2 regions of the Streptomyces sp. NPDC004838 genome follow, and region 1 is predicted to be linked to the other one. Evidence: riboswitches for the same ligand, from Rfam matches in the RefSeq annotation. Region 1 holds a riboswitch; the other holds the start of a gene.

Region 1 (4,302 bases):
ACCACCGTCGACCGCGATGAAGCCGTACCCCTTCTCCGCGTTGAACCACTTGACGGTGCCCTGAGCCATGCCTAACTCCCCTATTACTGGCCCTTGCGCAGGACCGCACCTCGCGGACCCGGGTCATACCTCACCCGACGTAGCTATCCCGCCCGCCGCTGACGGGGGGAGACCTCACAGGTGTGCGCCGGAACGCGTCGACCGCGGCTGAATGTATCTGCCCAACTGCCCTCTGCAACAGGGCAATGGGACGAGATTTCCGGGAACCTACGATCGGGTAATTGACCGGAATTCAAGAAATTCCGGGGCAAATCAGGCCAGACAAAGGGAACTTATGAGACAAAGGGCTACGACACTTTGGCTGCTTCTTATCGTGCCGGGGCGCGATCTCGCGGGCGGTCGACGCGAGCGGCGGTGGGGCGTTCCCCAACTGTAGCGTGCTCAACCATGCAGAATTGCCCCCTCCGGATGTCTCACGGAGGGGGCAATCGCAATGACTCTGCGTAAAGGACTCTTCGTTAGTCGCGGGGCGGTCGAAGGGCCGTCGCAGGGGCCCTGCCGGAGGCCCGGCGACCGGGGTCCGAGGGCCCCGCGACCGGGGTTTCCGGGGCCCGGCCTCCTGGGTTCCGGAGGCCGGCCGCCGGGGTTCCGGGCCGGAGTGCCGGAGGCCGGCCGCCAGAGGGCCGGCGAGGGCTCCGGAGGCCGGGCCCCAGGAGGCCGGGGAGGGCTCCGGAGGCCGGGAAGGGCTCCGGAGGCCGGGCCCCAGGAGGCCGGGGAGGGCTCCGGAGGCCGGGAAGGGCTCAGCCGCCGGCGACCGCGGGGATGATGGAGATCCCGGCGCCGTCCGGCGTCTCCGTCGCCAGGCCCTGCTCGAAGCGGACGTCGTCGTCGTTGACGTACACGTTGACGAAGCGGCGCAGCTTGCCCTCGTCGTCCAGGACGCGTGCGGCGATGCCGTTGTGGTTCTTGTCCAGGTCGGCGATGACCTCGGCGAGGGTCGTGCCCTCGGCCGGGACCTCGGACTTGCCGCCGGTGTAGGTGCGGAGGATGGTCGGGATGCGGACGTTGACGCTCATTCTTCGGATCTCCAGGGGGTCAGTTGGCCAGGCCCGCGTCGCGGAAGGCGTCCAGGCTCGGTCGGATGGTCGCCGTGGGACCGGTGGTCGGTGCTACCGCGTCCAGGGTCTTGAGGCCGTCGCCGGTGTTGAGGACGACGGTGGTGAGCGCGGGGTCGAGCACGCCCGCGTCGAGCAGCTTCTTCGTCACTCCGACCGTCACCCCGCCCGCGGTCTCGGCGAAGATGCCCTCGGTCTGGGCCAGCAGCTTGATCGCGGCGACGACTTCCTCGTCGTCGACGTCCTCGACCACGCCGCCCGTGCGGCGGGCGATGTCCAGCACATAGGGGCCGTCGGCGGGGTTGCCGATGGCGAGCGACTTGACGATGGTGTCGGGCTTGACCGGCCGTACGACGTCATGGCCGGCCTTGTAGGCGGCGGAGACCGGTGAGCAGCCCTCGGCCTGCGCGCCGATGATCCGGTAGGGCTTCTCCTCGACCAGGCCGAGCTTGATCAGCTCCTGGAGCCCCTTGTCGATCTTGGTGAGCTGGGAGCCGGAGGCGACCGGGATCACGATCTGATCGGGGATGCGCCAGCCGAGCTGTTCGCAGATCTCGTACGCGAGGGTCTTGGAGCCCTCTCCGTAGTACGGGCGGAGGTTGACGTTGACGAAGCCCCAGCCCTCGCCGAGCGGGTCGCCGATCAGTTCGGAGCAGAAGCGGTTCACATCGTCGTAGTTGCCCTCGATGCCGACCAGTTCGCCGCCGTAGACGGCGGCCATGACGACCTTGCCCTGCTCGAGGTCGTGCGGGATGAAGACGCAGGAGCGGAAGCCGGCGCGGGCCGCGGCGGCGCCGACCGCGCCCGCGAGGTTGCCGGTGGAGGAGCAGGAGAGGGTGGTGAACCCGAAGGCGCGGGCGGCCTCGACGGCGATGGCGACGACACGGTCCTTGAAGGAGTGCGTCGGGTTGCCGGAGTCGTCCTTGACGTACAGGCCGCCGGTGACGCCCAGTTCGCGGGCGAGGTTGTCGGCCTTGACGAGCTTGGTGAAGCCGGGGTTGAGGCTGGGCTTCTCCGCCACGTCGGCGGGGACGGGCAGCAGGGGCGCGTACCGCCAGATGTTCTCGGGGCCGGCCTCGATCCGCTTCCGCAGTCCCTCGGGGTCGCCCGTCGGCAGGTCGTACGCGACTTCCAGCGGGCCGAAACAGGAGGCGCAGGCGAAGATCGGGCCGAGGGCGAAGCGCTCTCCGCACTCGCGACAGGAGAGGGCGGCGGCGGGGCCGAGATCGGGGGGCGTGCCGGGCGTGGCGGAGCTGTCGGTGTTGCCGGTACCGCTGGTGTTGCCGGCGTTTTCCGTATTACCCGCACTGTCCGGGATGTCGGCGTTGCCGGTGTTCGAGGTACTTGCGACGGTCTGCGCAGCCATGGAGGCGAGGCCCTTTCTCCTCATCTTCCTCATGGCGCATCTCGCCATGAGACGGATTTGGCACCTTCCCGAGCCGGGAGCCTCGCGAGCGCTGAACGCGTCGGAGACCGGCTGGAGGGTTGCCGGGGCTTCTACGGGCCGTATCCCTCTGCCCCTCTGGATGAGCGGTATTCAGTTATGGGTGTTTCGATTATGGGTTTCGATTGTTGAACTGTTGAACGCCGGACCCCCGACATGCGACGGTCATCCGCGTTGTTCAAGACTGTAACCGAAGGTCCGGGCGGTGGAGACAGTCGTCCGAACCGCGAGATGGATCACATGGATCACATGGATCACAACGTGCATGACCGGGGAGTAGTCGAACGTGCTCGATGAAGTGGAGCGCTGGCTGAGCAGGCGCACCTGGCGGGCGTCCGATCGCCCGCTGGGCAGGCTGATCGCGGCCAAGCGCACGACGACGGTGAGCGTCGTCCTGCCCGCCCTGAACGAGGAGGCGACGGTCGGTGACATCGTCACCGTGATCCGCCGCGAGCTGATGGAGAAGACGCCGCTCGTGGACGAGCTGGTGGTGATCGACTCGGGCTCCACGGACCGTACGGGGGAGGTCGCCGCGGCGGCGGGGGCCCGGGTGGTGCACCGGGACGACATCCTGCCCCGGATACCGGCCGTGCCCGGCAAGGGGGAGGTGCTGTGGCGCTCGCTGATGGTGACGCGTGGTGACATCGTCTGCTTCATCGACGCGGATCTGCGGGACTTCTCGGCGGACTTCGTCTCGGGGGTCGTCGGGCCGCTGCTGACCGATCCGGAGCTTCAGTTCGTCAAGGCGATGTACGACCGGCCCGTCGGTCCCGGATTCGGCTCGGCGGGGCCCGGAGACGGCTCGGCGGGCCCCTCGGCCTCGGCGGCTCCTGGGGAGCCGGCCTCCGGGGCGCCGGTCTCCGGCGGGGGCGCGGTGTCGGCCTCCGGAGGGGGCACGGGGTCTGCCTCCGGAGGGGGCGCGGTGCAGGGCGGCCGGGTGACCGAGCTGGTGGCGCGCCCGCTGCTGAATCTGCACTGGCCGCAGCTCGCGGGGTTCGTCCAGCCGCTGGGCGGGGAGTACGCGGCCCGGCGCTCGCTGCTGGAGCGGCTGCCCTTCCCCGTCGGTTACGGAGTGGAGCTGGGGCTTCTCGTCGACGCGCTGCACACGGCGGGCCTCGACGCGCTGGCACAGGTGGACGTCGGCTCCCGCAAGCACCGGCACCAGGACGACCAGGCGTTGGGCCGAATGGCCGCGGCGATCTACCGGACCGCCCAACTACGGCTCTCCCGCGGGCATTTGACGCGCCCCTCGCTGACCCAGTTCACGCGCGGCGAGGACGGGTTCGTACCGAGGACGCACAAGGTCGACACGGAGGAACGACAGCCGATGCGCGAGATCGGTGAGTATGCGGCGCGTCGTGCCGCATAGCCGACATAGGGCGTCATGCATGACAGAACATCCTATGTATGACTTTTCGACTCGATACTCCGCGTTCTCCGCGCCGCAGTCTTCTGCGGCTCACCGTGATCCTCGGCATCCTGGTCCTGATCGTCGTGGCCGTCACGGCGGCGGCTCCGCCCGACGCCGCCCCGCCCGCCCTCGCCCCCAACGGGCGGGACCAAGGCGCTGAGCGGCTCTGGCTGCTGAGCGGGCTGGGGCTCGCGCTGGCCGCCGCCGGGGCGATCGCCGTCGCGGCGGCGCGCAGCCGGCGCAACCCGTGAGATGACGCGCCACCGACGGGCAGGCGGCGCGGGGCCCGGCCCGCGCCTGGGCCCGTATCTGGGCCTGTATCTGGGCCTGTA
Region 2 (4,302 bases), on a different contig from region 1:
CGCATGTGGACCCGGGAGCGGACCATGAACGTTGTGACCCCGGCAGGCGGCGACAGCGTGGCGGACCACTCCTGGCCCGGCGTGCTCGAGTCCCTGCTGAACCATCGTGACCAGAGCGCCGACGCGACCGCCTGGGCGATGGACCGCATTCTCAGCGGCGAGGCGACGAACGCGCAGATCGCCGGGTTCGCCGTCGCCCTGCGGGCCAAGGGCGTGACCGTCGAGGAGTTCACCGGCCTCGTACGGACGATGTACGCGCACGCCAATCTGATCGAGGTGCCCGGCCCCAGCGTCGACATCGTCGGCACGGGCGGCGACGGCGCGAAGACCGTGAACATCTCCACGATGTCCGCGATCGTCGTCGCCGGAACGGGAGCGAAGGTCGTCAAGCACGGCAATCGGGCCGCGTCCAGCGCGTCGGGCGCGTCCGACGTCCTGGAGAAGCTGGGCGTCAATCTGGAGCTGACCCCGCGGCGGGTCGCGGAGGTCGCCGAGGAAGCGGGCATCACCTTCTGCTTCGCCGTGAAGTTCCATCCCGCGCTGCGGCACGTGGCGACGGCGCGGGCGGAACTGGGCATCCGGACGATGTTCAACTTCCTGGGGCCGGTGACCAACCCGGCGCGGGTGAAGGCGCAGGCCACAGGGGTCGCGGACGCCGCTATGGCACCCGTGCTGGCCGGTGTCCTGGCCGAGCGCGGCTCCTCCGCGCTGGTCTTCCGCGGTGACGACGGACTGGACGAGCTGACGACGACGGCGCCGTCGCACGTCTGGATCGTCCGCGACGGAACCGTACGCGAGGAGACCTTCGACCCGCGTGACGTCGGCATCGACCTGGTCCCGGTAGAGGCCCTCCGCGGCGCGGACGCCTCGTACAACGCGGACGTCGCCCGCCGCCTTCTCTCCGGCGAGGGCGGCCCCGTCCGCGACGCGGTCCTCCTGAACGCGGCGGCGGCGCTGGTGGCCCTCACGCCCGGCGACGGCCCCCTGGCGGAGCAGCTCTCCGCCGCGATGGCACGAGCGGCCCACTCCATCGACTCGGGCGCGGCCGGATCCGTGCTCGACCGCTGGATCACCGCGAGCAACACCCCGCCCACCGCCTGAGCCCGGACCCCGGCGTGCCCCCTCGCGGCTCGCCGGGTCCGCCGCCCCGGCCGCCCCGGTCCGGTCCGTGCGCCTCGGCCGCCGGCGGCTTCCCGCTGCCGTTGGCCGCCCGTGGCTCCTTCCTGCCCCGTTGCCGGAGGCCGGGCGGCGGAGCGCGTCCGCCGGGGGCCCGCCCTTCGACGGAGGGCGGCCCCGGAGACGCGGAGCGACGGCCCGTACACCGCGGTCCGTCCGGCGTACGAGGACGGCTCCTTGGGCCGGGCGGAGGCGGCCGGGGAGTGCGCGCACTCCGGCGCGGCGACCCTGCCCCGTCCGGCGTACGAGGGCGCACGGCCACCCCGGAAGCCGACGCTGAACAAGCACCCCGCACCGACCCCGAGTTGCGGCACACCGCACCCTTGCCATAACGTTCGCCCAGGTCATGAGTGACAGCGACTACGGCCCCGGCCCGCTGTCCGGCAACCCTCCGTCCGTGGCGGGGTGCCCCGGGTGAAGACCAGGCCGTGGGCAGCGAGGCCCACGGCAAGCGCGGACCCCTGCGAAACCCTGGGGTCCTGGTCCCGAGGGAGCAGTCTCGTGAGCAAGCGAATGCGATAGGGCGCGACAGCCCCTTCTTCCGCACACCCTCCACGCGAGCCCCTGAGCCGCCTGGAGCAGAGAAGCCATTCCGCCTTGTCCCACCGGGAGCATCCGCCATGTCCGCACGCCTGAACACCCTCGTCGACACCACCCCGCTGCCCGTCCTCGGCCGGGACGTGACCGTTCCGCTCGTCACCGGCGGCGAAGTCGCCTACGCCGCACTCGACTACGCGGCCAGCGCCCCCGCCCTCCAGCGCGTCTGGGACGACGTGGCCGCGTACGCCCCGTACTACGGCAGCGTCCACCGGGGCGCGGGCTACCTCTCCCAGCTCTCCACCGACCTGTTCGAGAACAGCCGGCGGACCGTCGCCGAGTTCCTCGGCTGCCGCGAGGGCGACCAGGTCGTCTTCACCCGTTCCACGACCGACTCCCTCAATCTGCTCGCCGCCGCGCTCCCCGCCGACTGCGAGGTCTTCGTCTTCGAGACCGAGCACCACGCCGCGCTGCTGCCGTGGTCCTCCCACGCCGCGGGGCGCGGGGGGAGGGACGCCAAGGTGACGTATCTGGACGCCCCCCGCACCCCCGCCGAGGCCGTCCGCACCCTGGAGCACGCGCTCGCCGTCCGCGACCCGCACGGACCCGCGCTGGTCTGTGTGACGGGCGCGTCCAATGTGACGGGTGAGCTGTGGCCGGTGCGGGAGCTCGCCGCCGCGGCCCATGCGCACGGTGCCAGGATCGTGCTCGACGCGGCGCAGCTCGCGCCGCATCACCCCGTCTCCGTACGGGAACTGGACGTCGACTGGGTCGCCTTCTCCGGGCACAAGCTGTACGCGCCCTTCGGCTCGGGCGTGCTCGCCGGACGGGCCGACTGGCTCTCGCGGGCGGAGCCGTATCTCGCGGGCGGCGGCGCCTCGCGCAAGGTCGCCCGGCGGACCGGCGGCGGTGTGGACGTCGAGTGGCACACCACCGCCGCCCGCCACGAGGCCGGCTCCCCGAACGTGATCGGCGCGTACGCCATCGCCTCCGCCTGCAAGGCGCTCACGGAGGCGGGCTTCGACGACCTCGTCGCCCGCGAGCAGCGCCTCGTCACACGGATCCGCGAGGGACTGGCCTCGGTGCCCGAGGTGAGGGTGCTGTCGCTGTTCGGCGACGACGCGCCCCGCGTGGGCGTGATCTCCTTCGTCGTCGACGGCTGGAACAGCTCGCACTTCGCCGCCGCGCTCTCCGCCGAGTACGGCATCGGCGTACGCGACGGCCTCTTCTGCGCCCACCCCCTCGTCCGGACCCTGCTGGACAGCGCTCTCCAGGATCCGGGCGAGTGCGGCTCGCCGGAGGCCGGACCGGGGGAGAAGTCCCTCAACGCGATCCGGGTCAGCTTCGGGGCCGGCACCCCCGACGAGCATGTGGAGCGGTTCGTACGGGCCGTGCGGGAACTGGTCACCGAGGGCGCGCGCTGGAGCTACCGCACCGAGGACGGCCGCTGCGTCCCGGACACCACCTCCTGAACCGGCAGCCGGGTCCCGATCAGGACCATCCGCAGGGCGCGCTCGGTCGCGTCGGCGAGGAACTCCCCGCCGCGACCGAGCGCCTCCGTGAGGCTGACCGGCGCGGGCAGGATCGCGCTGTACGCGTCCACCCCGGCCGACCGCACCTGGTGCGCGCCCTCGCCGATCGTGCCCGCCAGCGCGAGCACCGGCCGGCCGAACCGCTTGGCGCGCCGGGCCACCTCGGCGGGGACCTTGCCGCGCGGGGTCTGGTGGTCGAGCGCGCCCTCCGCGGTCAGGACGAGATCGGCGCGGGCCAGGCGCGCGTCCAGATCCAGATGGTCCAGCAGCACCTCGAACCGGGGCAGCAGCAGACCGCCGAGCGCGGCCAGCCCCGCGCCCAGGCCACCGGACGCGCCCGTGCCGGGACCGCCATACAGATCGGCCCGTACGTCCAGATCGCGCGTGAGGATGTACGCCCAGTGCTCCAGCGCGGCCGACAACTGCTCCACCTGCGCCGGCGTGGCGCCCTTCTGGGGGCCGAAGACGCGGGCGACCCCGCGCTCGCCGCACAGGATGTTGAACGGGTTGCAGGCGACGCGGATCTCGGTCCTGGCGAGCCGCGGGTCGAGCCCCGAGGCGTCGATACGCCTCAGCCGCGCCAGCTCCCGTCCGCCGTACGGCAGTTCGTCTCCGTCCGCGTCGAGGAGCCGAGCGCCGAGCGCCTGAAGGGCCCCGGCCCCGCCGTCGGACGTGCCGGAGTCGCCGCAGCCGACGAGGATCCGGCGCGCGCCCGCGTCGAGGGCCGCGCGGATGAGTTCGCCGACGCCGTACGTCGTCGTCGCGGCCGGGTCGCGCGCGTCGCGGGGCACGAGGGAGAGCCCCGCGACCGCCGCCATCTCCACGACGGCCGTGTACCTGTCGAGGAGCGCGAAGTGCGTCTCGACCGGCGCCCCCGTGGGACCGGTGGCGGGCATGGCGACCACCCGGCCGCCGGACGCGGCCGCCAGGGCCCTCGCCGTACCTTCGCCGCCGTCCACCAGGGGGATCAGGTCGATCTCGGCGTCCGGTACGACACGGCGCACCCCCTCGGCGATGGCCTTCGCGGCGGACTGGGCGGACAGGGATTCCTTGAAGC

Evidence for each region. Region 1 has a riboswitch for S-adenosylmethionine ahead of thrC (threonine synthase). Riboswitches for the same ligand answer to the same signal wherever they lie in the genome.
Region 2: another riboswitch for S-adenosylmethionine. It lies ahead of ACWEFL_RS04400 (aminotransferase class V-fold PLP-dependent enzyme); the one in region 1 lies ahead of thrC (threonine synthase).

The regions. Positions count from the first base shown of each region.
Region 1 covers NZ_JBSGAW010000026.1:64,062-68,363, reverse strand. Annotated here, with positions in the region: gene ACWEFL_RS26610 (cold-shock protein) at 1-69, opposite strand, end outside; gene ACWEFL_RS26605 (MoaD/ThiS family protein) at 801-1,076, opposite strand; gene thrC (threonine synthase) at 1,096-2,505, opposite strand; SAM riboswitch class I at 2,499-2,648, opposite strand; gene ACWEFL_RS26595 (glucosyl-3-phosphoglycerate synthase) at 2,846-3,928, shown strand; gene ACWEFL_RS26590 (hypothetical protein) at 3,967-4,221, shown strand.
Region 2 covers NZ_JBSGAW010000002.1:467,430-471,731, forward strand. Annotated here, with positions in the region: gene trpD (anthranilate phosphoribosyltransferase) at 25-1,101, shown strand; SAM riboswitch class IV at 1,519-1,636, shown strand; gene ACWEFL_RS04400 (aminotransferase class V-fold PLP-dependent enzyme) at 1,797-3,185, shown strand; gene ACWEFL_RS04405 (glycerate kinase family protein) at 3,140-4,302, opposite strand, start outside.